2 linked regions of the Pseudoduganella albidiflava genome follow. The protein of the gene in region 1 interacts with the protein of each later gene in a pairwise test. Links are inferred from orthologs where the notes say so. Each region holds a gene or a part of one and is shown in the gene's direction. Other genes may lie near its edges.

Region 1 (15,775 bases):
TCGCGCAGCCAGTGGTTCGAGATCCTGCGCGCCGCGCAGGGGCACGAGGTGCCCTGAACGGTCAGTCCACCTCTTCCTTGTAGACCAGCGGCGGCGGGATGCCTTTCCAGCCGCGCTTCCAGGAGAAGTTGAGCGCCAGTGTGAAGGCAATGTAGACCACGAAGAACAGCACGAAGTAATAGAAGCGCAGCCAGACGAGCAGGCCCAGGTTCACCAGCAGCAGCACCAGTGCGGCCGCGCTTTTCTTCTGCTTGGAGCTGGGGAAGCGGATCGTGGACACCATCAGGCCGCCCACGGCGAACAGCAGTACCACCACCAGCCAGCCGTGCAGGCTGGTCTCCGGCGGGAATGGCCAGGCCACCACCACCGATGCCACGCAGGCGGCGCCCGCCGTGATCGGCATGCCCACAAAGTACTTCGGATCGGTGCGGCCCACGCTCACGTTGAAGCGGGCCAGCCGCAATGCGCCGCAGGCAACGAAGAAGAATGCCGCCAGGCCGCCGGCGCGCAGCAGAACGGGATCGGCGGGCCCGATCTGCACGAAGGCGTAGCAATACAGGAGGATCGCCGGGCCCACGCCGAAGTTCATCACGTCGGCAATCGAATCGAGCTGCACGCCGAATTCAGAGCTGGTGCCGGTGGCGCGCGCAACGAAGCCATCGAGCGCATCGAAGATGCCGGCCAGGACCAGCAGTGCGGCCGCCAGCCGGTAATCCTGCGGGAAGCCGATGTGCGCGTTGTCCACCGAAATCACGATGCTGCCGAAGCCACAGGCGATCGACAGCAGCGTGACGAAGCTGGGCAAGGCGAATTTGGCGCGTTGCATGCGCCGGGTGCGCGTGTTGTTCAATTGGGCTGGCCTGTGTTGGATGGACCTTATTGTAACGCCGGCACCGGGCAGGCCGCGCCGTATCGTTCAATGGTAACAAGCGTAACGGCGGGGCCGGCATCGGCCCCGCCAGGGCCGAATTGGCATAAAATCGCCCAATGGCCGGGCTGACCGGGATGAAACGGGGAGCTGATCATGCGCTGGACGGAGAGATGTAACAGGCGGTCGAATGCGGCATTGGCCGCCGTGGCGACGGCGGCGGCGCTGGCCGCCTGCGGTGGCAGTGGCGGTGCAGACACCACCGCGACGGTTTCAAACGTCGATACCGCCTCACCGGCTACTCCCTCCGGACAGCCTGGCGCGCCGGTCGCCACCGGCGACACCGCGGCGGATGGCTTCGCATGGTTCAACTACCGGCGCAGCCAGATCGGGCTGGCCCCCCTTGCACGCAATGCGCAGATCGACGTGGCCGCCGCGGGCCATTCGAACTACCTGCGCCTTAACAATACCGTCTCGCACGACCAGGTCAGCGGCAACCCCGGCTTCACCGGCGTCGCGGTGGGGAACCGGCTTTCCGCCGCGGGCTATGCGCTGACCAGGCCATCGGCCTATGGCGAAGTGATTTCGGCCGCCCGCGGCAGTTCCGGCTTCTTCCATGCGGAAGAACTGATCACGGCGATCTACCATCGCTTCCTGGTGTTCGAGCCGGTGTTCCGCGAAATGGGCGTGGGCGCCGCCACGGCCAGCAACTACACGTACTTCACGACCGATTTCGCCACCAGCAACGGCTATGGCGCCGGCGTGGCACGCGGCAGCGTGGCGGTTTATCCGGCCAGCGGGCAAACCATGGTGCCCGTGAACTTCATGAGCGACAGCGAATCGCCCGACCCGGTGCCGAGCCTGAACGAGGTTGGCTACCCGATCAGCGTGCATGCGAATATTTCGTCCGTGCTGAAAGTGACCAGCTTCACGGTCAGGCCGCGCGGCGGGTCGGATTTGGCCGTGCGCCTGCTCGCCAGCGACGTGGATACGCACACGCGGCAATCCGCGGCCGCCATCATTCCCCTCTCGCGGCTTACTTCCGGCACCACGTACGATGTCGCCTTCGCGGGCACCGTGGACAGCGTGGCCGTGACCCGCAGCTGGTCGTTCACTACGCAATGACGGTGCAGGCTGGAATGGCCGTGCCGGTGCTCGACATCGAGCGCGGCATCGCACGGCTGATGGGCAACAGCGGCATTTATTTCAGTGCACTGAAGCGCTTCGCCACGCATATGGAAGCCGCGCGTGCCGTCGCGGCGCAGCTGGCGCAAGGCGATCATGCGGGCGCATGCCGCGCCATCCACACGCTAAGGGGAGCGGCCGGGCTGCTGTGCGCCGGCGAAGTGCACGCGGTGGCGGGCGAACTGGAAACCGCGCTGGCGCACGGCCACGCGGCGCATGCGCTGCTGGACGAACTGGACGTGGCATTGCGGCGCGTGCAGGCATGCATCGCGGTCGCCGTGCCGAAGGATTCCGCCGCGCCGGCGCCGCCGGTGCCGCAAGCGACGATGCGCAATGTCCCCGAACTGCTCGACCGCCTGGGCGTGCTGCTCGACGAGGGCAACAGCGCGGCGCTCGATATGCTGGAAAAGTATGGAACGGTGCTGGAAAAGGTGCTGGACAGCGCCGCCTGGGAGACCATCATGGCGGCGGCGCAGGAGTATGACTTCGAACGCGCATTCGCTGCGCTGCAGGCGGCGCGCTCGGCAGGCATCGGCTGATCGCAGGTTGCGCTGGCGGCCGCGGCGGACCAGGCGCGCCAGCCACCGCAGTATCAGCCACCGCAGTATCGGCGGCTGTAGTAATTAGCCCCTGTAGTTCAGCCCGTATATTGCGTTTCTTCGTCGAACGACGAGGCGCAATCCCGGCCGCAGAAGCGTTTCACGCTATCGAGCGGCTTCTCGCAATACCAGCACGACCCCTTCGGCGGCAACGTCTGTCGGGGCCGCGGCGCTTCAGCCATGGCCGGCATCATCGCCGGCATCATGGCTGGCATTATCGATATCGCGCTGTCCGGTACGGCTTGTTCGGTCGTTTCCATGATCTTCCCCTCTCCATACACATCAACTGCTAGCAAGATAACGTCGGTGGAAGGATGCGGAAGTGACGAAAATCAACACCGTAAAACTTCTCGCCCGCCGCGTCGGACTCTGTTGCTCAAATCAATCATAGCAGCATTAAATCAGGCCAACAGGCGGGGTTACGTGCGCCAGCACACGTAACGAAGGCAATCATGGTGTGGTTGCTGCAAAGAGAAGAGTGACTGAAAATTTTTCTATGGAAACGAAGCGCGCGATAGTTCAACAGCGGTTTGCAAGGAGCACTGCTCACGCCGGCGTAGCGAAGATGGCCTGGGGCCATCGCTCCCCCAGCCGTCATTCCCGGAACCACGGCAGCACCCGCGCGCTATTTCCCGATACAGAACCGGCTGAAGATCACCCCCAGCAGGTCGTCCGACGAAAACGCCCCGGTGATGGTGGACAACTGCACCTGGGCCAGCCGCAATTCCTCGGCAAACAGGTCGAGCGACTGGTCGGTCTGCGCGGCATGCTCTTCGGCGCGGTCCAGGTGGCGGGCCGCCGATTTCAGGGCGATCAGGTGCCGCTCGCGGGCCAGGTACAGCGATTCGCCGGTCTGCTGCCAGCCGGCGATGCGCAGCAACTCCTTGCGCAACAGGTCGATACCCGTGTGATCGTGTGCCGACAGGTAGATATGGGTGGCATCGTCGCTGGCATCGATCGACGGCTTGTGGCCGGAAAGGTCGATCTTGTTCCAGATGCGCAGCACCGGCACGCCCGCCGGGAAGCCGGACAGGATCGATTCGTCGGCGCGGGTCGGACCGTGGTTCGCATCGAGCATGTGCAGGATCACGTCCGCCTTGCCTATTTCACCCCAGGTGCGTTCGATGCCGATGCGCTCGACGATGTCCACCGCCTCGTCATGGCTGCGGATGCCGGCCGTGTCGATGATATTCAGCGGAATGCCTTCGATCTGGATGGTTTCGCTGACCTTGTCGCGCGTGGTGCCGGCGATCGGGGTGACGATGGCCACGTCCGCACCCGCCAGTGCGTTGAGGAGTGAAGACTTACCAACGTTCGGCTGCCCGACCAGTACCACGTTCAGGCCTTCGCGCAGCAGCGCGCCCTGCGAGGCCTGCCGGAATACCTGGTCGAGCGCCGCCACGATGCCGCGCAACTGGCCGCGCGCGTCGGATTTTTCCAGGAAGTCGATTTCCTCTTCCGGGAAGTCCAGGGTGGCCTCGACCAGCATGCGCAGGTGTGTGACACGCTCGACCAGCGCGTGGATCGCCTGCGAAAACGCGCCGGACAGCGACTGCGAAGCCGATTTTGCCGCCGCTTCGGTGGAAGCGTCGATCAGGTCGGCCACCGCTTCGGCCTGCGCCAGGTCGAGCTTGTCGTTCATGTAGGCACGGCGCGTGAATTCGCCCGGTTCGGCCAGGCGCAGGCCGACATCGTGGCCCGCCTCGAGCACCCGCTGCAGCAGCATCTGCAGCACCACGGGGCCGCCATGGCCCTGCAGCTCCAGCACATCCTCGCCGGTGTACGAATGCGGCCCCTTGAAATAGATGGCGATGCCCTGGTCGATCAGCGTTCCATCCGCCTGGGTGAAGGGAATATAGGTGGCGTGGCGGGCTTTCAGCTCCACGTTGAACAGGGCCTGCGCCAGCGGCCGCAGGTTCTTGCCGGACGCGCGCACGACGCCGATGCCGCCGCGGCCCGGGGCGGTGGCAATGGCGGCGATGGGGAAGGTATCGAGATTCATGGGCAAATTCTAATGGAACGAAAAAAAACCCGTGTCGCGCACGGGTTTCGATTTTTTACTGCCGGGTCCGTGTCCAGCGGGCTGGGCACGGACCGGTTAGCGCTTACTTCGCGTCCGGCATCATCTTTTTCGTGATTACCCACTGCTGGGCAATCGAGAACAGGTTGTTGACCACCCAGTACAGCACCAGGCCGGACGGGAAGAACAGGAACATCACCGAGAACGCCAGCGGCATGAACAGCATCATCTTCGCCTGCATCGGGTCGGCCGGCTGCGGGTTCAGCTTCATCGTCACGTACATCGAGATCGCGTACAGCACCGGCAGGATGAAGAACGGATCCGGCTTGGTCAGGTCGGTGATCCAGCCCAGCCACGGCGCGCCGCGCATTTCCACCGACGAGTTCAGCACCCAGTACAGGGCGATGAACACCGGCATCTGCACCACGATCGGCAGGCAGCCGCCCAGCGGATTGATCTTCTCGGTCTTGTACAGCTCCATCATCGCCTGGTTCATCTTTTGCGGATCGCCTTTGTAGCGCTCGCGGATCGACGTCATCTTCGGCGTGACCACCTTCATCTTGGCCATGCTGCGATAGCTCGCGGCGGACAGCGGGAAGAAGATCAGCTTGATCAGGATGGTGAAGGCAATGATGGTCCAGCCCCAGTTATGCAGGACGCTGTTGATGTTCTCCATCACCCACCACATCGGCTTGGCGATGATCGTCAGCATGCCGTAGTCCTTCACCAGCTCCAGGCCCGGCGACACGCGCTCCAGCGCCGCTTCTTCCTGCGGGCCGGAATACAGCTTGGCGGTGTTCGACACGGTGGCGCCCGGCGCCAGGGCGCCCAGCGGCTGCACCACGCCGATCGAGTAGGTGTTGTGGCCGACCTTGCGCGTGAAGATGTCGTGCATCTGCTTCGCCTGCGGCACCAGCGCGGACACGAAGAAGTGCTGCGAGACCGCGACCCAGCCGTTGTCCGCCTTCACCGGGTGATCCGGCACGAAGTTCGGGTTTTCACGCTTCGAAACGTCTTCCTTCTCCACCTTCTCGAACGTGAGCTTCACGTACTTGTCGGCGTCGGTATACAGCGTGGGGCCCGTGAAGCTCGGATTGAACCACGAGGAACCTTCCGGCTTGTTGCCGTCGTGGACCAGTTGCAGGTACAGCTCCGGATTGACCGGCGCCGCGCCGGTGTTGGTCACGTCGTGGCGCACGTCGATCACGTAGTCGCCGCGCTTGAACGTGAACGTCTTGGTCAGGCGCACGCCGCCCTGTTCCGCATCCATCACCAGTTGCACCTGGTTGCCGTTGGCAAGCACGCGCGGGCCCGGGCGAACCGTGAAGCCGGTGTTATGGTTCGGCAGGTTGGCCGCGCCCACCAGGCCGGTCTGCGCCAGGTACACGCGGTCGCCGGTCTGCTGGAACAGCTGCTGGTTCCTGGTCGGGTCGAAGCCATCCTTGAACTTCAGCAGTTCCAGGCGCTTGATCTGGCCGCCCAGCGTGTCGATATCCACCTTGAACACGTCGGTCGTGATGGTCACGACCTGGCTCTGGAACGGTGCCGCGGCACCGGGCACCGCGGCGACGCCGGCGGTAGTGGAGCCGACAGCGGCGGGAACGCCGGCCGGGGTGCTCTTGGCATCTGCCGGCGCGGTCTTCGGCGGCGGCGCGAACATGGACGGCCGGCCGGTGTAGATCATCCACTCGTTCCACAGGGCGACCAGTGAAACAGCGAAGACGATCCACAGGATTGTGCGTTTATTGAGATCCATTGGGTCAAATCAGGAGTGGTTGCAACCGCAAGCGGTTGAGGAATGCTTTGGCGGAACGGGATCGAATCCGCCCGCGTTCCACGGGTGGCAGCGGCAGACGCGGCGCACGGCCAGCCAGCTGCCCTTCGCCGCGCCATGCTCGCGCAGCGCTTCGAGCGCGTAATTCGAGCAGCTTGGGTAGAAACGGCAGCTGGGCGGCATCAGCGGGCTGATGGCGATCTGGTAGCCACGCAGGAGAAGTGCGAGCAACTTCATCGCGGCGCTTTCGACTGCGCCGCGAACAGGCGCGCCAGCTCGACGCGCAGCATGGCTTTCAGCTTTGCATTGGTGGCTGGATCGGCCTTCGTGTTGACCGCCCTGGACAGGCGCACGACACAGTCGATGGCCGGCAAGCCGGTGGTGCGGAACAGTTCGCGCGTCAGGCGCTTGATGGTATTGCGCGTGACCGCGCGAGGTGCGAGGCGTTTGGCAACGACAACGCCCAGCCGCGCATGAGGCAGCTGATTCTGGCGGGTATAAAGCACGAAGTGCGCGCTTTTCTGGGCTGGGCGCAAACGAAAAACGGATGAAAATTCATCCGTTTTAACGATGCGCCGAGCGCGCGCGAAGTCGTGGGAACCTTCGCCTGTCGAGCCGTTGGAACTGCTGTCCACGCTCAGCGAACAAGCGATGGCTTATACAGCCAGGCGCTTGCGGCCCTTGGCACGGCGTGCGTTCAGAACCTGACGGCCACCACGGGTAGCCATACGTGCACGGAAACCGTGGGTACGCTTGCGGCGCACGACGGAAGGTTGGTAAGTACGTTTCATGTTGGTCTCGCTAAAGAAGCAAAAAAATGCAAAATCGGGCTGCCGCACCGCTGACGAGTCAGGTCGGGCGCCAGGTTATCCCTTCAGTTATTGGTGCCAATGACATTTCGCGCACTTATGCCAACACGTCCGGCACAAGCTGGCCAATCTCATCGCCCGCAAGGATCCGCGCTGATCGTAAACTGAAAAAACACGGAGTACGGGCGGGGAACCCTGAATTATCAGCATTCAGGCATGCCTTGTCAACAGCCGAACCGGATTGCCAGGCCCCTTGCGGGCCGTTTTTTCCGCGATTTCCGGCACAACCCTGTGGATAACTTGTGGGATTCGGAGTTAGAATAGCGTGTTACGTGTGGCGCATATGGGCTTCGCTTCGTGCGAACCATGGTGAGATTGTAATTTCGTGCAAATTCGCAGTTCATTGCGGATTCGTTGCGGATTCGTTGCAGATTCGTCGGCATAGTTGCCGGCGAGTCCGTTATTGAGTCCGTTAACGAACCCGCCTGCGAACCATTGGCAGATCCGCCGGCAAGTCGCCGGGGCATCGCCAGCCGATCGCAATCCGCCGGCCCATGCTGCCCTCCCACAGCTTTTGCAGATAGACGATTCATGGAAAATTTCTGGCAGACCTGTTCCGCCCAACTGGAACTGGAGCTGACGCCGCAACAATTCAGCGCGTGGATCAAACCACTGGTGCCGCTCGATTACGAGAACGGCAAGCTGCGTATCGCGGCGCCCAACCGCTTCAAGCTCGACTGGGTGAAGTCCCAGTTCGCCAGCCGCATCACTGCCCTTGCATCGCAATACTGGGAAGCGCCGATCGAGGTGCAGTTCGTGCTGAACCCGAGCCTGAACCCGCCGCGCGCCCGGCCCACCGAGAGCACCAGCGCGGCTGCCAGCGTGCCGAACGGCGCAGGTGCGCCCGCCATGCATCCGGCGGACGTGCGCACCGGCGACCCGGTCACCCCGCCGGCCGGCAACGAATACGCCAACCAGCGTGGCCGCGAGCAAAGCCGCATCAATACCGATCTCACGTTTGAAAGCTTCGTGACCGGCAAGGCGAACCAGCTGGCGCGCGCCGCGGCGATCCAGGTCGCCAACAATCCGGGCGTGTCGTACAACCCGCTGTTCTTCTACGGCGGCGTGGGCCTGGGTAAGACCCACCTGATCCACGCGATCGGCAACCAGGTGATGGCCGACCAGCCGGGCGCGCGCATCCGCTACATCCACGCCGAGCAGTACGTGCGCGACGTGGTGACCGCCTATCAGCGCAAGGGCTTCGACGACTTCAAGCATTACTACCACTCGCTGGACATGCTGCTGATCGACGATATTCAATTCTTCGGCGGCAAGAGCCGCACGCAGGAAGAATTCTTCTATGCGTTCGAGGCGCTGATCGCCGCGAAGAAGCAGATCATCATCACGTCGGACACGTATCCGAAAGAGATCACGGGCATGGACGACCGCCTGATCTCGCGCTTCGATTCCGGCCTGACGGTGGCGATCGAGCCGCCCGAACTGGAAATGCGCGTGGCGATCCTGCTGAAGAAGGCCAAGTCGGAAGGCGTGACGCTGTCCGACGACGTGGCCTTCTTCGTGGCCAAGCACCTGCGCTCGAACGTGCGCGAGCTGGAAGGCGCGCTGCGCAAGATCCTGGCCTACTCCCGCTTCCACGGCAAGGACATCTCGATCGATATCGTGAAGGAAGCGCTGAAGGACCTGCTCTCCGTGCAGAACCGCCAGATCAGCGTGGAGAACATCCAGAAGACCGTGGCCGATTTCTTCAATATCAAGGTCGCGGACATGTATTCGAAGCGCCGCCCCGCGAACATCGCGCGGCCGCGCCAGATCGCGATGTACCTGGCCAAGGAACTGACGCAGAAGAGCCTTCCGGAGATCGGCGAACTGTTCGGCGGGCGCGACCACACCACGGTGCTGCACGCCGTGCGCAAGATCGCGCAGGACCGCACCAAGAACCCGGAGTGCAACCATGAGTTGCACGTGCTGGAGCAGACGCTCAAGGGGTGACATTGACTTTCGGCGAATGGTCGACTCTGGATTTGCCCCCAACGGCAGATGCTGGGGTCAGACCCGCCGGGTCTGACCCCAGGTTTCGCGTCCGGGGTTCAAGAACGCTATGCCTTATCATTCAGAACACTCAGCAATAAACTGACCCTTTAATTTTTTATCGAGGATATCCATGCAACTGGTCAAAACCACCCGAGATACGCTACTCCGGCCACTGCAGATCGTGAGCGGTATTGTCGAGCGTCGGCACACCATGCCGATTCTGGCCAATATCCTCATCCGCAAGGAAGGCGAAGCCGTCTCGTTCCTGTCCACCGATACGGAAGTGCAGATCACCACGAACGCGAACATCGGTTCCGGCGCCGAGGTGACCGGCACCACCGTGGCCGCGCGCAAGCTGCTCGACATCCTGCGCGCGCTGCCGGAATCGGGCGACGTGTCGCTGACGCTGGTGAACAAGCGCCTGACGGTCCAGAGCGGCAAATCGCGCTTCGCGCTGCAAACGCTGGCCGCCGAGGAATTCCCCACCGTGCAGGAAGCGGAAACCTTCAACGCCTCGTTCACGCTGCCGCAAAAAACGCTGAAGCACCTGTTCAACATGGTGCACTTCGCGATGGCCCAACAAGACATCCGCTACTACCTGAACGGCCTGCTGCTGGTGCTCGATGGCGAGAACGTGATCGCCGTCGCCACCGACGGCCACCGCCTCGCGTTCTGCCAGGTGAAGACCGAACAGGCCTTCGAGCGCCAGGAAGTGATCATTCCGCGCAAGACCATCATCGAGCTGCAGCGCCTGCTGGAAGAAAACGATGAACCGGTGCAGCTGGACATCGCCGCCAACCAGGTCAAGCTGGGCTTCACGGACATCGAACTGATCTCCAAGCTGGTCGAAGGCAAGTTCCCCGACTACACGCGCGTGATCCCGAAGGGCTACAAGAACGACTTCACGATCAGCCGCGACGAACTGCTGCGCTCCCTGCAGCGCGCCGCGATCATGACCAGCGATAAGTTCAAGGGCGTACGCTGCATCATCAGCCCCGGCTCGCTGAAGATCTCGTCCACCAACGCGGACCAGGAAGAAGCGGTCGAGGAACTGGAAATCGACTACGGCGGCGACAGCCTCGACATCGGCTTCAACGTCACCTACCTGCTGGATGTGCTGAACAACCTGAAGTGCGACCAGGTCAACGTGGCACTGGGCGATTCGAATTCGTCCGCCCTGATCTCGATTCCGGACAATCCCGACTTCAAGTATGTCGTGATGCCGATGCGGATCTGATCGCCCCCGTTCGCACGCAGTTTGAAATCGACAGTAATACGTTTTTTGAGAAAGTAGTCCATGTCCGAACGCCAAAACCTAGTACCAGTGCAGGTCAACTCCGAGGATTACGGCGCCTCCTCGATCCAGATCCTGGAAGGCCTGGAAGCAGTCCGCAAGCGCCCCGGCATGTATATCGGTGACACCTCGGACGGCACCGGTCTGCACCACCTGGTCTTCGAAGTGCTGGACAACTCGATCGACGAATCGCTGGCCGGCTACTGCACCGAGATCCACGTGACGATCCACTCGGACAACTCGATCTCGATTACCGACAATGGCCGCGGCATTCCCGTCGGCCTGAAGATGGACGACAAGCACGAACCGAAGCGCTCCGCCGCCGAAATCGTGCTGACCGAGCTGCACGCCGGCGGCAAGTTCGACCAGAACTCGTACAAGGTCTCCGGCGGCCTGCACGGCGTGGGCGTTTCCTGCGTCAACGCGCTGTCGAAACTGCTGCGCGTGACGGTGCGCCGCGACGGCAAGGTGCACCAGATGGAATTCGTGCGCGGCGTGCCGCAGAACCGCGAGATCGAGATCCGCGACGGTGTCGCCGTCTCCCCGATCAAGGTGATCGGCGAAACCGACAAGCGCGGTACCGACGTGCACTTCTGGGCCGACGAGGAAATCTTCACCCACGTGGAGTTCCACTACGAGATCCTGGCCAAGCGTATCCGCGAACTCTCGTTCCTGAACAACGGCGTGAACATCAAGCTGTCCGACCAGCGCACCGGCAAGGACGAGATCTTCGCGTTCGAAGGCGGCACGCGCGGCTTCGTCGAATACATCAACAAGGCCAAGACGGTGCTGCACCCGACCGTGTTCCAGGCCACCGGCGACCGCATGTCCGACCAGAACACGAACATTTCCGTGGACGTGTCGATGCAGTGGAACGATGCCTTCAATGAACAGGTACTCTGCTTCACCAACAACATCCCGCAGCGCGACGGCGGTACCCACCTGACCGGCCTGCGCGCGGCGATGACCCGCGTGATCAACAAGTACATCGACGAGCACGAATTCGCCAAGAAGGCGAAAGTCGAAATCTCCGGCGACGACATGCGCGAAGGCCTGACCTGCGTGCTGTCGGTCAAGGTGCCGGAACCGAAGTTCTCGTCGCAGACCAAGGACAAGCTGGTGTCGTCCGAAGTGCGGGGCCCGGTCGAGGAGATCGTGGCGAAAACGCTGACCGACTTCCTGCAGGAGAAGCCGCACGACGCCAAGATCATCTGCGGCAAGATCGTCGAAGCCGCGCGCGCCCGCGAAGCAGCCCGCAAGGCCCGCGACCTGACGCGCCGGAAAGGCGTGATGGATGGCCTGGGCCTGTCGTCGAAACTGGCCGACTGCCAGGAACGCGACCCGGCGCTGGCCGAACTGTACATCGTCGAGGGTGACTCCGCAGGCGGCTCGGCCAAGCAGGGCCGCGACCGAAAATTCCAGGCGATCCTGCCGCTGCGCGGCAAGGTGCTGAACGTGGAAAAGGCGCGCTTCGAGAAGATGCTGTCCTCCGAGCAGATCACCACGCTGATCGCCACGCTGGGCACCTCGATCGGCCCGGACGAATTCAACGCCGACAAGCTGCGCTACCACCGCATCATCATCATGACCGACGCGGACGTCGACGGCGCCCACATCCGCACCCTGCTGCTGACGCTGTTCTACCGCCAGATGCCGCAGCTGGTGGAACGCGGCCACATCTACATTGCCCAGCCACCGCTGTACAAGGTAAAGGCCGGCCGCGACGAGCGTTACCTGAAGGACGACACGGAAGAAGCCAGCTACATGATGACGGTGGCACTGAACACCGCCGTGCTGACGCCGCGCGACGGCGCCGACCCGATCACCGGCGAGCCGCTGACCGAGCTGGCGCGCCAGTACAACCTGGCCAACGCCGTGATGCTGCGCCTGACCCGCGTGATCGACCGCGCCGCGCTGACCGCCATCATGACGGGCGTGACGCTGGACCTGTCGACCATCGACGCCGCCCGCGCTTCCGCCCAGGCACTGGCCGACAACGTCAACGATCCGGCCGTCACCGTCTCGGTGCGCTCGGACGATCTGTCGGACAAGCACCTGCTGTGGATCGAACGCCTGCATCACGGTAACGTGAAGGTTTCCACGATCGACGCGGACTTCGTCAGCGGCGCCGATTACGGCGTTTTGTCCACCGCCGCTGCAACCTTCACCGGTTTGATCGGTGAGGGTGCCATTATTCGCCGTGGTGAAGGCGAGCGCACCAAGGAATTCGCCGTGCGGGACTTCCACGAAGCGATGCAGTGGCTGCGCGATGAAGCGGAACGTACCGTGTCGAAGCAGCGCTACAAGGGTCTGGGCGAGATGAATCCCGAGCAGCTGTGGGAAACCACGATGGACCCGACCGTGCGCCGTTTGCTCAAGGTGCAGATTGAAGACGCCATCGCGGCGGACCAGATCTTCACCACCCTGATGGGCGACGACGTGGAGCCGCGCCGGAACTTCATCGAGACGAATGCGCTGCGGGCCGGGAATATCGACGTTTGATGGTTTTCAGCGGTTTTTTAGACGCTGATGAAAAGGGGCCTTGCGGCCCCTTTTTCTATTGTGGCTCGATTTCTTGCTAGATCGATGAGATCAGCCTTGCCCCGCACGTCGTTCTGTCGCCCTCATAGGCCACGATCTTCCCGTGATGCTCGCGATCCTCCTTTATCGGCGTGATCAAAAAAACGCCCTTGCATTGTGGACAGCGGACTTTGTCGCCTTCTACGGCGACTCGCTTGCCGTAGACCTTGAAGTCGGGCTGTGCGGTGATGACTCTTCCGCCGTGATCGGTTGTGTCACCGAGCCGGATAATGCCTCGATCTTTGCTGTCTTTCATGTTTCTTCTCCATCGCTCATCATATTGCGAGACTCAGAGCGGATGTGCGCAATAAACTTGTCTTCGGCCCATTGCTGAGCATTCCTTTTTCCATCAGTCTCCCCTATCCAATCGTCAATTTTCTTCTGGTCGCCCGCCGGGTAAGCACCTGCAAATATCGCTAAATTGGTTGCATACCATCCCACTGGAGTGCCAGCTCGTGGCTCATCAAAAGGGTCATCTGGATCAACTCTACAATTTTCCTCTACATAAGCGGGCCACTTTGGTAATACGCAAGTAAAAATTGCAAACGCGCGAAAGAATGTAAGCATAAGCACAACGGGCATTGCAGCGACTCGGAACGTTACGCTTTCCTGGAAACCCATTTCATAGAGGCAATATAGAAACGATTCTCTTAGCTTTTCATCTTTAGCTAAATATAAGCATGGCTTAGGTAGGTCAGCAGGCCCACGACTCATATACCAACACCAGTAATTCCACTGCGCAATAAGCTCCTCGATACCATCGTCGCCCTCCCAATCCCTGCCAATTGCAACTACTTTCTGGACCAGCCCACTAGCATCAACTTTATAGTAACGTATCCAATAGTGAACTCCGTCCTGATCCGCACGATGGATACAAAAAACCGACTGATCGCTCCACTCGATTTCTTCCATAAAATTACTTTCGTTATTGCTTGCATTATCCGATAGTGCACGGACCAGCGCATAAACTTTCTTGGTTCTACGATTAAAACGTAGTGGATAGATTTTTCTGGCAAAAAATTCTTTGCATCCAAAGTGGCACGCAATCGCACCAAACCCAAGAAAGCCCAATATAGGGATCATTAAAGAAAACAATCCGCCTATTGGCCATCCCTTTTCTGAAACTATCCGCAATGCGCCAACCATTAGCATTGCCATTCCAGTAGTCATCAGCACTGCAACCACAATTCCTCCAGCAAACCATTGCCGAATCATATGGGACTGTTCGGTTACCTCCATGAATGTCGAGTTGATTTGGAAGATCGTCGCACTATCTTTGCAGTCAGGCCCTACCCAACCAGAAATAGGAAGACGATGTGCGTTATCCCATTCTGGAATCGGCTTTCCAAGCTTGGCACTAAATATACGATCATCCATATTACCCCCTAGCTGCGTCGTTAAAAGCTTCTAACTCTTCATCGAGAGCAGCGTATCGCTTCGCTTTATCAGCTAAAATTTGACTTGAGAAGTAGCAGCGGCTTATCCATTTTTTCAAGGGCGGTGGGCGTAAGTGGCCTATGATTAATCCCAGAACGAAAGCTAAAGCAAACAAATACCAGAACATAGCCGACCCCATTGAAAACCCAGCATATGCCAAGCCTCCGCATACGATCGCGCTTGTGGTATAGGCTGATGCCAACAGTAAATCACCGTCCTGCCATGCACCCCACGCACTCCAAATGTCTATTCCCGCATTGATAACACCAGCAAATGCGCCGACACCTTTCGCTAGCCTTAGCCTACCGCTGACTTTACCGCCACCGAGGGCCCATTGGCCGAGTAAAGTTTTTGACAGTGGATGCTCTGGCTTTTTTTCTAGAGTAGACGTCACGCACTCTACAAGAGTAGCACTTAACGAAACAGTTGCAACAGCAAGCTTTGCATCAAACTTTGCCTTATCAAATCTATCGCTCCTACTTACGTCTTCGCTGGCGAAATACAATGCGACAATTTGCAATATTACGCCTACAACGCCGGTGTTAAACTCAGCTGAGGAACCGAGCCATTTTTTGATTAGCTCTTTCGTGGGAATCCCAACAGTCTTTAGGGCGCCGGGCTGAATACGCCCCTCGCTTTCCAATCCTTTGATATCTAGCTCAAAAGCACATACGACCGGCCCCATCCGATATTTTGGCAGCACGCGTTTAGCTTCCTTTCTTGCAGATGCATAGAGCGCCGCAAAATCGTTTTTAGTCGCTGCACCTTTATCTAACGCAGTAGCAACAATCCAATCCGAGAGGTTCTTTCTAGTTAATTCAGTTGCAGAGATAAATGTCCTGGCTTGGAGGGAAAGGCTTGCTAGTGCCAAGTTCCTCATTATCGTATTATTTGCTTGCCCTAGTGCGCGAGCAAGAAAGTTCGCAGTGGTTAAAGCTAACCTATCGACAAGCTTTTCGGCTTGATTCTTTGCAACACGACCTAAAGCTCCCTTATAGATGCTCAAAATATATTTCGGTTTAAAATCAGAACCACGGATATCGGTCTCCGCCGCCTCCAGAATATCTTTCTGATTAAACAGCAGAGCGCGGGCATATAGATTTTTCGTATCTGACAATTTTCCGCTAGTCATCCAGCGCTCTAGGGTTAGTTGGCAC
Region 2 (15,649 bases), 270 kb from region 1 along the record:
CCGAGGAGATCCTCTCCACTTACCAGTCCACCGTGGCGCAGCAGGACATCATCGTGGGCCCGCTGGCCCGCTCCGCCGTCACCACGATTGCCGCCAGCCCGCTGGTGACCAAGCCCACCATCGCGCTGAACCATCCCGAGGACCGCGAAGGCACCACGCTGCCGCCGCAGATGCTGTCGATCGGCCTGTCGATCGAGGAAGAGGCGCGCCAGGTGGCCGAGTGGGCCGCGCGTGAGCACCCGGCTGCCAGCGTGATGATCCTGTCCGGCAGCGCCGCGTGGCAGCGCCGCATCGCCAATGCCTTTGCCACGCATGCGCCGCAGGTCGGCATGACGACGAAGACGCTGGAACTCACCGCGCTGAACGGCTACCTGAGCGATGGCGAAATGGTGGCGCTGCGTGCCCGCCTCGCCGAGCAGCCGGTGGACCTGCTGTTCGCCGCGCTCGATGCCGACCAGACCCGCCAGCTCCGCACGGCGCTTGCCGCGCCGCCGCTGGGCGATATTCCGCTGTACGGCACTTCGTCGCTGAACCCGGGCCGCGTATCGCTGTACCAGGGCCCCGAGCTCGATGGCGTGAAGCTGCTCGACCTGCCGTGGCAGATCCAGCGCGACAATCCCACGGTGGCGAGCTATCCGCAGCCGGCCCCGCGCGACGAGGAACGCCTGACCGCCGACATGGAACGGCTGTACGCGCTGGGCATCGATGCCTTCCGCGTGGCGCGCGAGATCGCCGTGCGCCCCGGCCAGCCGATCACGCTCGATGGCGTGACGGGCCAGCTGTCGATCGACTTCGGCAACGGCCCGGCACGCGTCAAGCGGGTGGAGCCCGCCGCCATCTACCGCAACGGCGTGCCGGTGCCGATCACCACGCCATGATGCTTCCATGGCGCGCACCGACCTGCAGCGCAAGGGCCAGCTGGGCGAGGATGCCGCGCTCGACCACCTGCTTCGGCACGGCCTGGCCCTGGTCGAGCGCAACTTCCGCTGCAAGGGCGGCGAGCTCGATCTGATCATGCGCGACGGCGCGCACCTCGTGTTCGTCGAGGTGCGCCGCCGCCGCAGCCGCGCCTTCGGCGGTGCCGCCGCCAGCATCACGCCCGCCAAGCAGCGCCGCATGAAGATCGCCGCACAAGTCTTCCTGCTGCGCTACCGCCAGTTGCCGCCATGCCGCTTCGACGTGGTGGCGATCGATGGCGACACGCTCGGCTGGCTGAAGAACGTGCTGGACGCATAGTCCTGGCAAACGGCGGCGCCCGCCGTGCAAACAGGACCGACGAGATAACCGAAGTACTAACCGAAGTGCTAACCGCAGTGCTAACATGTCCGGCTGATCAATTTCCGCGGGTCTGCCTGCGCGGCCCCTGCCCGGGCCCCTGCACATGAAGACACGCACCTATTTACTGCTGATGCTGGTGGCGATCATCGTGCCGGTTGCCGGGCTGTCGACACTCGGGCTGTCGATGCTGCTGCAGTCCGAACGCGAATCGCGCCTGCGCGCCATCGAGGAAATGGCCAACTCCGCCTCGCTGCAAATCGACAGCGAGATCGGCAGGGCCGAAGCGGCTCTGCGCATCGTCGCCAATTCGCGGGAAATCGGCACGGACGATTTCGCCGCCCTCTACCGCCTGCTGTCGGCCACCCGCACTTCTCCGTTGAGCTGGACGCTGGTCGCCGATTATTCAGGCAGCGGCATCATCAACACATTGGTGCCGTACGGGACACCGCTGGCGCGGAACACCGGCAGGTGGGCCGCCGATATCTACGACGCGCAGGTGCCCCGGGTGGGCGGCTACTTCATCGGTGCCAGCTCGAAACGCGGTGTCGTGTCGGTCAATGTCCCGGTTCCCGCGGCGGCCGGCAAGAAGTATGTCGTCACCCAGATCTTCGACCCGGCTTACTTCAACAAGGTGTTCCAGCGCCATGTACTCGATCCGGACTGGATCATCGGCGTCTTCGACGCGAAAGGCATCTCGATCGCGCGCAGCAGGGGGGCCGCGCAGTTCGTCGGCAAGCCGGTGCGCCCTGCGCTGTATGAAGCGTCGCGCCGGCAGCCCAGCGGCATGGTGGCCAACATCACGCGCGAAGGCGTCCAGGTCTATACCGTGTTCGTGCGCTCCAGCCTCACCAGCTGGACCGTGGCGATCGGCGTTCCCGTCGATGAAATCGAATCGGCCGCGCGGCTCACCACGTGGTACGCCGCCGCGGCCCTGCTGGCCATCCTGGGCGGCGCCGTCAGCATCGCGGTGTTTTTCGGGCGCAGGATCGATCGCGCGCTCCAGGGCGCGACGTCGGCGGCGCACGCGCTGGCCGATGGCACGGTGATCGAGGTGGTGCCCTCCGGCCTGCAGGAAGCGGACGGGCTGTCGCACGTGCTGCACCGTACCGGCCTGGCGCTCGCACGGGAACGCGCCGCGCGCGCCGCGCTGGAAGAGGAAAGGGAACGGCTGCTGGACATGGAGCGCTCGGCCCGCCAGCGCGCCGAAGCGCAGGATCACGCCAAGGACAATTTCATTTCCATGCTGAGCCACGAGCTGCGCAATCCGCTCGCCGCGATCACCAACGCCCTCTCCGCCATCCGCATGCCGGCCATGCCGGCACCGCACCGCGACAAGGCATGGGATATCGCCAGCCGCCAGCTGGCGCATCTGACCCACATGGTCGGCGACCTGCTCGACGTACGGCGCGTCCTGTCCGGCAAGGTGACGCTGCAGACCGCCCGCGTCAATCTCGGCGAACTGGTGAAATTCTGCTGCGATTCGAAGATGGTGGCCAATGCCAAGGACCATGAATGGTCGGTCAGCGTGGTGCAGGCCCACGTGGTCGGCGATGCGAACCGGCTCACCCAGGTCGTCGACAATATCCTGGCCAACGCCATCAAGTACACGCCGGCCGGCGGCAGCATCACGGTGCGGATGTGGTGCGACGACGCCATGGCCGTCATCGAAGTGGCCGATACCGGTGTGGGCATCGCCCCGGACGTGCTCCCGACGATCTTCGACTCGCTCGTGCAGGGTCCGACGACCATCGACCGCTCGCAGGGCGGGCTGGGCCTGGGCCTTTCCATCGCGCGGGGCCTGGTGCACATGCATGGCGGAACCCTCAGCGCCGACAGCGAAGGCCCCGGCGAAGGCAGCACGTTCACCGTGCGCCTGCCGCGGGAGCCGCAGGATGCCGGACCACCCGTGTAATGACCGTTTCTGGCTCTTTTCCTGGATGAAGCCTGGCCGATGATTGCCCGCGCGCTCACGACACTGCTGCTGATGTTCCTCGCGGCGGGCCATCCAGTGGCCGCCGCCGCAGCGGAGCCGGCACCTCTGCTGGCCGATTACACCCACACCGCCTGGACCGAGCTCGATGACGCGCCGATGGGCGTGACGAAGTTCGCGCAAGGCCCGGACGGCTGGCTGTGGATCGCCACGCCGACCGGCTTGTACCGCTACGACGGCGTGCACTTCGAACGCACCGATACCGTCTACGGCCACGCGCTTTATTCCAGCAACATCATGGCGCTGGCCACCGCGCCGGATGGCGCGGTGTGGGTCGGCTACCGTGTCGGCGGGATCTCCGTGTTCAGGAAGGATGGCACGCATACGTACATGGAACGCGACGGCATCCGGCCGGTCGGCGTGATGCACCTGGAAGTGGCGCCGGACGGCGCGATCTGGGCCGCCATGCGCGATGGCCTGGCGGTACTGCCACCGGGCGGCAACCGCTTCCAGTACCTGACGGGCGAAGCAGGCCTGCCGGCCCGAGGCGTGTTCCAGATCCTGTTTGCCCGCGACGGCACGACCTGGATCGGTACCAATTCCGGCGCCTATTTCCGCAAGCCGGGCGAGGCCCGCTTCACGCACGCGTGGCCGCGCACGGCGCTGGTCTGGCTGGCCGAGGCACCGGATGGCACGCTCTGGGGCAACGACTTCGAACACGGCTACCACCGGGTGCGCACCGCGCCGCCGCCTGCGGGCCAGCCGGCCAGGCCCGAACTCGCCGGTGTCGGCATGTATTTCGACCGCCGCGGCACCATGTGGATCACCCATGCCGACAGCCTGGAACGCCGGGTCGCGCCGCACGGCCCTGGCCGCCCGGAGCAGTTCCTGTCGACCCTGAACGGCATCAGCGGCGCGCTGCTGGGCGCGATCTTCCAGGACCGCGAAGGCAACCTGTGGATCGGCACGTCGCGCGGTGTCGACCGCCTGCGGCCGAACCGCCTGCGCACCGTGCCCGTGTCCACGCCGCTGGAATATCCGGTGCTGGTGGCCGGGCCGGACGGCGGCATGTGGGCCGGCGACTACGCCCGCGACCTGTGGCGCTACAGCCCGGACAGGCGCATCCGCCGCGAAGTGCCGGGCGCCATCACCGCCAGCTATACGGCACCGGACGGCACGCTGTGGCTGGGCGGCATGGAAGGCATCGTGCGGCGCGCTCCGGACGGCACGCTGGCCACCATCGCTTCACCGGATGGCCTGAAAGGCATGCGCGTGCATGCCATGCAGCAGGATCGCGACGGCGCGCTGTGGGCTTCCTTCAACACCGGCACGGGCGTATACAAGCTGGCTGGCGACCGGTGGGTGAAGTCCGGCGGCCTGCCCGGCATTCCCGAACTGCTCACCACGTCCATGGCGCGCGATGGCGCGGGCGCGTTATGGATGGCGCACGTGCGCAGCCAGGTCACGGTGATCGATGGCGGCACGGTGCGCAGGCTGGGGCCCGGCGAAGGCCTGGCGCTGGGCACGGTGCTGTACCTGTGCTTCGACGGCAAGGCCGGCGGCGGCACCATGTGGGCTGGCGGGGAGAACGGCGTCGCCCTGTATCGCAACGGCCGATTCACGGCACTGCAGGGCAGGCGCAACGAACGTTTCCGGGGCGTGTCGGGCATCGTCCGGCTGCCCGACGGCGACCTGTGGCTGCATGGCGCCGATGGCCTGTACCGCATCGCCGCCGCCGAACTGGATGGGTGGCTGAACCACGGGCGGGCCGTGGACTTCGAGCGCTTCGATGCGCGCGACGGCATGCAGGGCCACGCCGCGCAACTCCGGCCCGTGCCCTCGCTGCGGCGTTCGCGCGACGGGCTGCTGTGGTATGCCACCACGGGATCGGTCGGCACCATCGACCCGGCCGGCATCGCGCGCAACCGCCTGCCGCCGCCGGTCGAGGTGACCGGCGTGCTGGCCAACGGTACGCACCATGCCATTACCAGGCACGTGCTCGGCCTGCCGCAGGGCACCAGCAGCCTGCAGGTCGATTTCGCCGCCCTTTCGCTGTCGATCCCGGAACGCGTGCGCCTGCGCTACCGGCTGGTCGGGCTGGATCGCGCCTGGCAGGAAACCGATGGGCGCACCGGGCGGCGCCAGGCCACCTACACCAACCTGGCTCCCGGCAATTACCGCTTCGAAGTCATCGCCGCCAACGAGGACGGGCTGTGGAACATGGAAGGCGCCGCGCTGGAGATCGCCATCTCGCCCACCTTCGTGCAAAGCGCCTGGTTCAAGGTCCTGCTGGCGATGCTCGCGCTGGTGCTGCTGTACGCCGCCTACGCCTTGCGAATCCGCTACCTGACCCGGCGGATGCACGACCGCCTGCACGAACGCCTGGCGGAGCGCACGCGCATCGCGCGCACCTTGCATGACACCCTGCTGCAAAGCATGCAGTCGCTGCTGCTGTCCTTCGATGCGCACAGCCGCTACCTGAAGGAGGGTACGCTGGAGCGCACGCGGCTCGACCAGACGCTCGACCTGGCCGAACGATTGCTCGTGGAAGGCAGGGACCAGATCATGGAATTGCGCGAGGGTGCGCCGGAAGTGCTGGAACTGACCCTCGGCCAGTACGGCAAGGGCCTGGCCGACCATGGACCGCACGCCTTCGACATGCGGGTCGCCGGCACGCCGCGGCCATTGCGCCCTGCCGTGCACGAAGAGATCTACGCCATCGCGCGCGAAGCCCTGTTCAACGCATCGCGCTATGCGGATGCCAGCCGGATCGAACTCGACCTGGAATACGGCAGCCGCGCGTTCACCGTGCGCATCCGCGATGACGGCCGCGGCCTGGCCGAATCCGTCGCGGCGGCGGGCCACCGTCCCGGCCACTGGGGCCTGGTGGGCATGCGCGAGCGGGCCAGCTGTGTCGGCGCCACCCTGGAAATCGCCAGCAAGCCCGGCGCCGGCACGGAAATCACGGTCACGCTGCCGGCCAGGAAGGCTTACTGAAGTGGGCGGCGCCGGACCGGCAAACAAGCGGCAATCTCGCGGTTCATCTCGCTGTTAATCCGGCTGTTAATCTTTTATTAAGCTGCTTTTGTAAGCATTATTAACAGGCGTTGCCGGTCGTGACGGTGCGCAGCACTATATAATTTCAAGACTATGACGAACCAACGCATCCTCTCGCACTTTCACGAAAGTGCCGAAACCAAGATCCAGTCCGCCACCGTGCTTGCCCAACCGCTGGCGCAGGCGATCGAACTGATGTTCTCAGCCCTTTCCAATGGCAACAAGATTCTTGCCTGCGGCAACGGCGGCTCGGCAGCCGACTCCCAGCACTTCGCTGCGGAGCTGGTGGGCCGTTTCGAGCGCGAGCGCTTCCCGCTGCCCGCGCTGGCACTGACCACCGATACGTCGCTGCTGACGGCGGTGGCGAACGATTACAGCTACCGTGAAATCTTCAGCAAGCAGGTCCAGGCATTCGGCCAGGCCGGCGATATCCTGCTGGCCATTTCCACCTCCGGCAACTCGGCCAATGTGATGGCCGCGATCGAGGCGGCGCTGGAACGCGAGATGCGCGTGGTGGCGCTGACCGGCAAGGGTGGCGGCGCGATCGGCAAGATGCTGACCGATGCCGACGTGCATATCTGCGTTCCCGCCGAGCGCACCGCGCGCATCCAGGAAGTACACCTGACGTGTATCCATTGCATTTGCGACGGCATCGATGTCGCCCTGTTCGGAGGAGATGTGAATGAGTAATGCACTGCTGGCACGTGTGCAGCGCCCGGTCGCGATTGCCCTGCTGGGCGGCGCGTTGATGAGCAGCCTGTCCGGTTGCGTCGGCCTGGTCGTCGGCGGTGCCGTCGCCGGCACGATGGCGGCATCGGACCGCCGCACGTTCGGCGCGCAGACCGAGGACAAGACCATCGCCGTCAAGGCCAGCAACCGGCTCCGCAACATCCTCGACGATACCGGCCACGTGAACGTCAATTCGTTCAACCGCAAGGTGCTGATCACCGGTGAAGTGCCCGACCAGGCGAAGAAGGATGCCGTCGAGCGCGAAGTGAAGGCCATCGAGGGTGTGCAGTCGGTCACCAATGAGCTGGCGATCGCCGGCCCGGCGAGCTACACGTCGCGCTCGAACGACACGCTGCTGACCACCAAGGTGAAAGCCAGCCTGGTCGACGCGAAGGATATTTCCGCCAATTCGTTCAAGGTGGTCACCGAGCGCGGCGAAGTGTACCTGATGGGCCGAGTGACGCAGTTCGAAGCCAACCGCGCCACCGAGATCGCGCGCGGCGTCAGCGGCGTGACGAAAGTGGTGCGCGTATTCGAATACATCTCGGAAGACGAGTACAAGCAGTACCAGAGCACGCCGGCCCCGGCGCAAGCGTCGAACTAACTGCATGGACTGACGGCCATCGATCATGAGCAGCTCTTCCAAAGCCTGGGTCAAGCCGGCGCTCGCGGCCGCCGTGATCGCCGGCCTGGGCTTCGCCGCCTATACCTCGCTGAACAGCGCGCCGGCCGCGCCGCAGGTCACGTTCACCGGCATCAAGGGTGAACGCATCACGCCGGCCGACCTGCGCGGCAAGGTGGTGATGGTGAATTTCTGGGCCACCTCGTGCGCCAGCTGCGTGGCCGAGATGCCGGAAATGGTCGACACGTACAACAAGTTCAAGGGCCAGGGCCTTGAATTCATCGCCGTGGCGATGAAGTACGACCCGCCGAACTACGTGGTCAACTTCACGGAAACGCGGCAGCTGCCGTTCAAGGTCGCGCTCGACATCACCGGCGAAGCGGCCAAGGCTTATGGCGACGTGTCGCTCACGCCGACCACCTTCGTCATCGACAAGGATGGCAAGATCATCAAGCGCTACGTGGGCAAGCCCGAGTTCGCGGCGTTGCACGCATTGCTGGCCAAGGCGTTGAAGGGGTAAGGCCCGGTTCGATCGCGCCGCCGATCGAAGCGGCACTGGCTGGCCCTTTCCTGCCGATGCGGCCCGCTACCCAGGCCACGATCCAGGCGTCCGCAAGCGCTATGCTGCAAGCAGATGCCGCGCGCGCGGCATCTGCTTGCCTCCTCGTCCCACTGATCGGGGCCTCTGTCCCAACACGCCATCGTGCCGGTGCCGGCCTGCCTATACTCGGGCTCTTTCGACATGGCGGCTCCGCGCCGCACCCGTGCCATGCGACCTGGAACGACGTTTTCGGTGATCCTGTTCGGACTGCCCACCCTCTTCTCCCTGCCGAAACAAGCGCACGCCGAAGATCCCCCCATCGCGACCGTGACGGTGACGGCCCGGAAGGAGCCGGTCGTCCGGAAACTGGACAAGACGGTCCATGACGTTGCGGCCATGCCGCGGGCGGCCAACGGCACCGCGCAGGACGTGCTGCAATCGACGCCCGAAGTATCGGTAACGGCCGACGGGCGCATCGCCGTCAAGGGCAATGACCAGGTCACGGTGCTGGTGGACGGCAAGCCGACGGCCACGATGTCGGGCGAAGAACGGGCGGTGGCCCTGCAGACCATGAGCGGGGCGGACATCGCCAGCGTCGAGGTGATCACCAACCCTTCCGCCGCCTACCAGGCCAATGGCGGCGCGATCGTCAACATCGTCCTGAAGCGCAATCGCCGGCCCGGTGCCCGCGCGCAGGTGCGGGCCAGCGCCGCGGACCGGGGCCTGTGGAATGCCGGCTGGTCGGGCGACATGGCCAGGAAAGACGTCAGCGTGCATGGCAGCCTGGCGTACCGCCGCGACGGCACGCAGAAATGGCGCCGCTCGGCGGTCGACTGGCATGATCCGTCCGGCCACGCAGCCGGCGACGGCGCTGGAGACGAAGGTGGAGACGGAACGAGATACAGCTTGCAGACCTCGGGCGTGTTCGTGCGCCGCATCGTCCGGAGCGCGGCACTGGGCATCGACTACACCCTGAGCGACACCGATAGCGTGAGCTTCTCCGCGCGGCACAACTCGCGCCGCTCGCGTCCACTGCTCGACACGCTGAACGTGGCGGGCAGCGGCACTGGCGAGACGGTGTATCACCGCATCTCCGAAGGCCCCAACGAGCAGTCCGACGACAGTGCCAGCCTGGCCTGGACCCGCCAGGGCGGCGGCAAGGCGCTCAAGGCCACCGTGCAGCGCAGCCGCACGACCGGCCTGCTCGACAAGTCCTACCGGGACGTCTTCGTCGCACCGGCGTACCCCACCGCGTACAGCCATGGCGCCACCAGGTCGGCACGCCGCCTCGACCAGGCCACGCTGGACTGGAGCCGGCTGGCGGGCAGCGGCGCCGTGCATGGACAGTGGGGCATGGGCGCCGATCTCCAGGACGAAGTGAACGACCTCCATAACTACCAGGCGTCCATCGATGCCTCGACGGGCATGGAAACGCCCGATCCCGATACGACCAACGGCTACAAGGTGAAGACGACGCTGGCCGCCGCCTACCTGACGAACCGGCTCAGGTACGGCCAATGGGAAGCCCTGCTGGGCGGCCGGTTCGAGCGCATGGAACTTCAGGTAGGGTCGGCGCAAACCACCCTGCGAACCGGGCATTGGCAGGCATTCAATCCCAGCCTCCACCTCGAGTATGCGCTCGCCGGCAATGCTGCCTTGACCCTCAGCTATCGCCGCAGCCTGCAGCGCCCGGATCCGCGCGACCTCAATCCATTCACGACCTACGTCGATGCGCAAAACCTCAGCCGCGGCAATCCCGACTTGGGACCGCAGCGCCTGGCCTCATGGGAGATCGGCACCACCGCGACAGCCGCGCAACTGAGCGGCAGCCTCGGCGCCTTCCACCGCACCAGCCGCGCCACGGTGGTCGATGCGCGCAGTAACGCGGGCGATGTGCTGGTGACGTCGAAACAGAATGGCGGACTGGCCCGCTCGACGGGCATCACCGGCTCGCTCGACTGGACACCCGCCGCGGCGCTGCGCCTGGGCGTGGACGGCAGCGTGTACCGCATCGCGCTGTCGACGCCCGATGCAGCAGCGCTGGTGCGCCAGCACGGCGCGTCGGGCTACCTGAACTTCAGGGCGGCCTACAGCGCCGGGCAGGACCACGTGTCGCTCGATGCGCACGTGCAGGCACCCGCCATCACGCCGCTGGGCCGGAATGGATCGACCAGCAACGTCAACCTGACGTGGAAGCGCGCCTTGACCGGGTCGCTGGACCTGACCGTCAACGCCAGCGATCTGTTCGATGGCAGCAAGCGCACTTACCGGACCGGGACAGCCACGTTCCGTCAGGCGGGCTTCGATCATTTCGTCGCCCGGCGTGTGTATCTGGGCTTCGTTCAAAAGATCGAGTGATGCGCGATCAGCCGCCCGGCCGAACCGCGGCGATGGCCTCGATTTCGATCATCGCCGCCGGGTCGTAAAGCGCCCTGATTTCAGCGATGGTGTCGGCCGGATACGGCGCGCTGAAGAACTTGCGGCGCAGTTCGACCACGTCCTGGAAATGCCCCATGTCGGTCACGAAGATGGTGACCTTCACGACATCGCCAAGGCTGGAGCCTCCCGCTTCCAGCACGCGCCGCAGGTTGGCGAATGCCTGCTCGCCCTGGGCGCGGAAGCCGCCCGCGACGATCCGGCCATCGTCGCCGGCGCCGGCCTGGCCGGAAACAAACAGCAGGTCGCCGAACCTGATGCCCTGCGAGAGCAGGAATGGTTCGTAGTTGTCCGGTTGGGTGATCACGCGTTCCAGCATGGTAAAGTCCTCTCGCTATCAGGGATGCGGCATCTGCCGATACCAGCAAGGTAAGTGCATCCCGTGGCGGCGACAAACTCGAAATCCTCAGGCATCAGGTGAACCCGGCTCATTCATAGCGCATGCGGCGACTCCCTCCCCTTTCGGCATTGCGCGCCTTCGAAGCGGCGGCGCGGCATGGCAGCTTCAAGGAAGCGGCCAGCGAACTCGCCGTGACACCCACCGCCATCAGCCACCAGATCCGCACGCTGGAAGAGCACACCGGCGTCGCGCTGTTCGATCGCCAGGTGCGCAAGGTCGTGCTGACCGAGGCCGGCAAGGCCCTGTATCCGGTGCTGCGCGACGGCTTCAATACCTTCGAGCTGGCACTGCAGCGCCTCGCCCGGCCGCAGGTATCACAGCGCGTGATGATCTCGACCACCAGTGCCTTCATGGCGTACTGGCTGGCCCCTCGGGTCGCCCGTTTTCGCGCTCTGCACCCCGGCATCGACCTGGAACTGCACGCTTCCGACCGGGCCGTCGCGCTGGATGGCGCTGGCGCCGACCTGGCGATCCGCTATGGCCGCGGCGAGTATCCCGGCATGGTGGCCGAGCCGCTGTTCAGCGACCGCTTCGCCCCGCTCGCCAGCCCGGATCTCGGCGCCGCGTCGATCGCGGACCTGCATCGCCTGCCGCTGGTCGACTTCAGGTGGGAGCACCAGCACCCGTCGAATCCCACGTGGGAGCGCTGGTTCGCCGCCGCCGGGCTGGCTGCCGGGCAGATACGCCCGCAGCTGCGCTTCTCGGACGAAGCGCATGCCATCGGCGCCGTGCTGGCCGGCCAGGGCGTCGCGCTGCTGAGCCTCGACCTCCTCGCCGCGGAACTCGCCGATGGCCGGCTGGTCCAGCCGTTCGGGCCGGCGATTCCGGGCCACACCTATCACCTGGTGCGCAGTGCCGGGCATGCGCCGGCGCCCCATGTGGAGGCCGCGCTGGCTTGGCTGAGGAGCCAGGCAGCCGTGGCAGCCAGGCTGCCAGGGTAAGGCGAAAGCGCCCCAGGCCCGACACTCTGCCGTTCGCCAGGCCTGCGCCAGAGCCACAACAACCAGTACCGGAATCTCGGTGATGGACCAATGGAATCCGATGGAAATAAACCCTTCATCTCTCGCCGTTTTATTTGGCGACTGAAGATCTACAATGACAGTACGTAACATCGCCCTTCCGATAACGCATTTGCCTTTTCGGTGATCAAATGAGCCCTGCACGCGTCGTTTTGACCCGCATTGCATTGTCCCTGCTGGCGGCAGGTGGTGCCCAGGCTGCGCAAGCCGGGCAGCTCGAATGCCCCGATGAGATAACTCCCGGCCACGTCACGCTGGCCTCGCGCGGCGAGTGGCAGCCGTATGTGCCACATTCCCTGCCACTATTCGGTGCGGGCATGTCCGTCGGCCCGCCCGCGAGCGAGATGCAACTGCGGGGCGAACCGCTGGATGCCAAAGGTAATGGCACGTCATATCGCTTCGGCGGAGCCGGCCAGGACGAAGAACGCTGGCTTGTTTGCAGATACGGCAGATCGGGTGAGTTCATCATGTCGCGCCGGCTCGACGACAAGATCAGGCAATGCATCATCAGGCATCACAAGCTGGTGGCCGGCAATCCGAGGCGCATCGAGATCCGCTGCAGCTGAGCTGAAACCCTTGCGTTACGGGCATCGGCAATACATGGCGAGAACAGGCACCAACGCCTGCCTTCGTTCACGTTAAAGCCACTCCACCTACAGCCACATCGCCAGCGCCGAATACACCGTCAACGCCACCATGGTTGCGCAGAACACCTTGCGCCACAACGGCTGCGACAGGTAGCGCCGCAGCAGTGCGCCGGCGCCGGTCCACACGGAGATGCACGGCAGGTTGACGGCGCAGAAGATCAGGCAGAACAGCGCGATCGCGACGGATGCCGGCATGCCTTGCGGCAGGAAGGCCGAGCTGCCCGTGATCGCCATGACCCAGGCCTTGGGATTGCAGAACTGGAAAGCGGCGGCGGCCATGAAACCCATGGGCTTGCGCGCCTGCTCGGCCTGGCCATCGAAACGCATGTCGCGCAGCTGCCAGGCCAGGTACAGCAGGTAGCCGGAACCGGCGACCCGCAGCGCGAACTGTGCCGCCGGCACCGCCATCACCAGCGCGCCGATGCCGGTCGCGCAGACGGCCAGCAGCGCACCGAAGCCGATGGTAATGCCCAGCATGTGCGGAATCGAGCGGCGAAAGCCGAACCAGATGCCGGACGAGGTCAGCATGATGTTGTTCGGCCCGGGCGTGATCGACGACACGAAGGCGAACATCATCAGCGGCAGGTAGGGGATCAGGAAGTGCATGACTCGCTCCACGGGTAACGTGTCCATGCTAAACCAAGTGCTCGGTACAGTACCGATACACCGGCGCCAGTATGCACGGCCTTCGTTGCGGCGCTTGTACCAGTACAGTTGCCGATGGCGGTGCTGGCCGATGGCTCCGCTGGCCGACGGCAGCGCCGGGGAAGCGCTAGTGCCTAGTGCCGGTCCCTGCCCTCGCGCTCCTTCCGCTTGCGGTGCGCGTACCACTCGCGCAGGATCGGCGACAGCGCCGACACGATCCCTGTAATGATGATCGCTATCCCCGCGTACAGCATGGTGTCATTTCGGATAAAGGATCATCTGCGTGCAGCGGAACAGCGCGATCGTCTTGCCGGTCGCCTTGTTGCTGACGGTGGCATCCCACACCTGCGTGGTCTTGCCCATGTGGACAGCGCGGGCCGTGACGGCGATGGTGCCGTCGCGCGCGGTGCCCAGGTGGTTCGACTTCAGCTCGATGGTGGTGAAGTTCTCGGCCCCTTCGGGCAGGTTGACGAAGCAGCCGTAGCCGCACGCCGTATCGGCCAGCGTGACCACCGTGCCGGCGTGCAGGAAGCCGTTGGGGGCGAGGTGGTGCTTCTGGATCTCGATCTCGGCCGAGAGTTCGCCCGCCGCTGCGGCCGTGAAGCGGATGTTCATGTGGTCCGGCAGCGTGCCGCCGGCGCGGCTGTTGAAGCGTTCGAGTTTTTGCTGGATGTCGTCCATGGTGGCCCCTCGTTGAATACCGCATCATAGACGAGGGCACGGCGCAGCGGACGGCGGCACCGGCCGAGCGAGCCTTCTAAACAACAGGCGGCGATCGGCCCGGCTTCATTTGGCCGGGATTCAATCGGCCTTGAAGTTCTGCCCCAGCGACATCGGCTTGTTCAGCAGGATCGTCTTCGGATCGCGGCAGATGATCACCAGGATCGCGATGGTCGCGAGATACGGCAGCATCGACAGGAATTGCGACGGCACGGCCAGCCCCATGCCCTGGCCGTGGAACTGCAGCACCGTCACGCCACCGAAGAGATAGGCGCCCAGCACCACGTTGCGCGGCTTCCAGGTGGCGAACACCACCTGCGCCAGCGCGATCCAGCCGCGGCCGGCCGTCATGCCTTCCACCCACATCGGCGTGAGCGCCAGCGACATGTAGGCGCCGCCCACGCCCGCCATGGCGCCGCCGAACAGCACGGCGGCATAGCGCAGCCCGATCACCGGCATCCCGATCGCATGCGCACTGTGCGGCGCTTCGCCCACGGCGCGGATCTGCAGGCCGATGCGCGTGCGCGCCAGCATCCAGCCCGCAGCGACGACCAGCAGCAGCGACAGGTAGACCACGGGATCGAAGCGGAACAGCAGCGGCCCGATGAAGGGTATGTCGGAGAGCACCGGGAACGACAGCGCTGCGATCGGTGCCACCGTCTGGCCGACCAGGTCGCGGCCGAGGAAGGCGGACAGGCCGATGCCGAACAGCGTCAGGGCCAGGCCGGTCGCCACCTGGTTGGTCTGCAGGGTGAGCACGAGGAAGCCGAAGATCAGCGACATCGCCATGCCGGCCAGCAGCGCGGCCAGCAAGCCAAGAGTGAGCGAACCGGTGGACACGGTGGCCATGAAGCCGGTAACGGCGCCCACCAGCATGATGCCCTCGAGCCCCAGGTTCAGCACCCCGGAGCGTTCCGCCACCAGTTCGCCGGACGATGCCAGCACCAGCGGCGTGGCGGCACCGGCGGTGCTGGCCAAGAATGCGATCACGTAGTCGGGATTCATGCGGCGATCTCCGGGGTTGCCGCCGTTTTCCCGGCGGGTGCCACGCGCACGCGCGGCTTGAAGCGGTAGTGGATGAACAGGTCCGCCGCCAGCAGGTAGAACAGCAGCAGCCCCTGGAACAGGCCGGTGATGGCGGATGGCAGCTGCAGCTCGATCTGCGCCGCCTCGCCGCCGATGTACAGCAGCGACATCAGCAGCGCCGCCAGCAGCACGCCCACCGGATGCAGGCGGCCGACATAGGCGACGATGATCGCCGCGAAGCCATAGCCGGGCGACACGGAAGGCTGCAGCTGCCCGATCGGGCCGGCCACCTCCCCCACGCCCGCCAGCCCCGCCATCGCACCGCTGACGAGGAACGCCAGCCACACGTTCTTCGGCGCCGAGAAGCCCGCATACAGCGCGGCGGCCGGCGCCATGCCGCTGACCTGCATGCGGTAGCCGGCGAAGGTGTGGCGGCAGAAGAACCACGCGCCCGCCACGCCGGCCAGCGACAGGAGGAAGGCCGCGTTGACGCGCAAACCCTCGACCAGCAGCGGCAGCGTGGCGGAGTCGCCGAACATCTTCGATTGAGGGAAATTGAAGCCATCCGGATCGCGCAGCGGGCCATGCACCAGGTAGCT

The links.
Region 2: the proteins of dnaA (region 1) and EYF70_RS29410 interact in binary tests that used the Escherichia coli proteins (3 or more experiments, as listed by UniProt). The link is inferred for Pseudoduganella albidiflava from one-to-one orthologs.

What each region holds. Positions count from the first base shown.
Region 1 is NZ_CP036401.1:7,325,993-7,341,767, reverse strand. Bases 7,182-10,055 are described here. They hold dnaA (chromosomal replication initiator protein DnaA), read left to right. Parts: upstream 7,182-7,846; coding sequence 7,847-9,265; downstream 9,266-10,055. Other genes in these bases: dnaN (DNA polymerase III subunit beta), read left to right, coding at 9,438-10,055; rpmH (50S ribosomal protein L34), read right to left, coding at 7,182-7,237. Outside these bases: EYF70_RS30560 (aldo/keto reductase), read left to right, coding at 1-57; pssA (CDP-diacylglycerol--serine O-phosphatidyltransferase), read right to left, coding at 62-826; EYF70_RS30550 (CAP domain-containing protein), read left to right, coding at 1,076-1,993; EYF70_RS30545 (Hpt domain-containing protein), read left to right, coding at 1,996-2,592; EYF70_RS30540 (hypothetical protein), read right to left, coding at 2,691-2,912; tRNA uridine-5-carboxymethylaminomethyl(34) synthesis GTPase MnmE, read right to left, coding at 3,278-4,654; membrane protein insertase YidC, read right to left, coding at 4,758-6,428; membrane protein insertion efficiency factor YidD, read right to left, coding at 6,438-6,683; rnpA (ribonuclease P protein component), read right to left, coding at 6,680-7,081; more of rpmH, read right to left, coding at 7,103-7,181; more of dnaN, read left to right, coding at 10,056-10,544; gyrB (DNA topoisomerase (ATP-hydrolyzing) subunit B), read left to right, coding at 10,605-13,103; EYF70_RS30495 (PAAR domain-containing protein), read right to left, coding at 13,180-13,437; EYF70_RS30490 (DUF6708 domain-containing protein), read right to left, coding at 13,434-14,558; EYF70_RS30485 (T6SS effector BTH_I2691 family protein), read right to left, coding at 14,560-15,775. UniProt on the Escherichia coli protein: Plays an essential in the initiation and regulation of chromosomal replication. Binds in an ATP-dependent fashion to the origin of replication (oriC) to initiate formation of the DNA replication initiation complex once per cell cycle.
Region 2 is NZ_CP036401.1:7,053,875-7,069,523, reverse strand. The notes cover bases 5,409-8,156. They hold EYF70_RS29410 (phosphoheptose isomerase), read left to right. Parts: upstream 5,409-6,358; coding sequence 6,359-6,955; downstream 6,956-8,156. Other genes in these bases: EYF70_RS29400 (TlpA disulfide reductase family protein), read left to right, coding at 7,624-8,136; EYF70_RS29405 (BON domain-containing protein), read left to right, coding at 6,948-7,598; EYF70_RS29415 (sensor histidine kinase), read left to right, coding at 5,409-6,205. Outside these bases: EYF70_RS29430 (penicillin-binding protein activator), read left to right, coding at 1-878; EYF70_RS29425 (YraN family protein), read left to right, coding at 886-1,236; EYF70_RS29420 (sensor histidine kinase), read left to right, coding at 1,382-3,190; more of EYF70_RS29415, read left to right, coding at 3,230-5,408; EYF70_RS29395 (TonB-dependent receptor), read left to right, coding at 8,410-10,515; EYF70_RS29390 (RidA family protein), read right to left, coding at 10,523-10,912; EYF70_RS29385 (LysR substrate-binding domain-containing protein), read left to right, coding at 11,035-11,934; EYF70_RS29380 (STY0301 family protein), read left to right, coding at 12,144-12,578; EYF70_RS29375 (LysE family translocator), read right to left, coding at 12,666-13,265; EYF70_RS29370 (PaaI family thioesterase), read right to left, coding at 13,563-13,985; EYF70_RS29365 (ABC transporter permease), read right to left, coding at 14,106-15,029; EYF70_RS29360 (ABC transporter permease), read right to left, coding at 15,026-15,649. UniProt on the Escherichia coli protein: Required for the timely initiation of chromosomal replication via direct interactions with the DnaA initiator protein.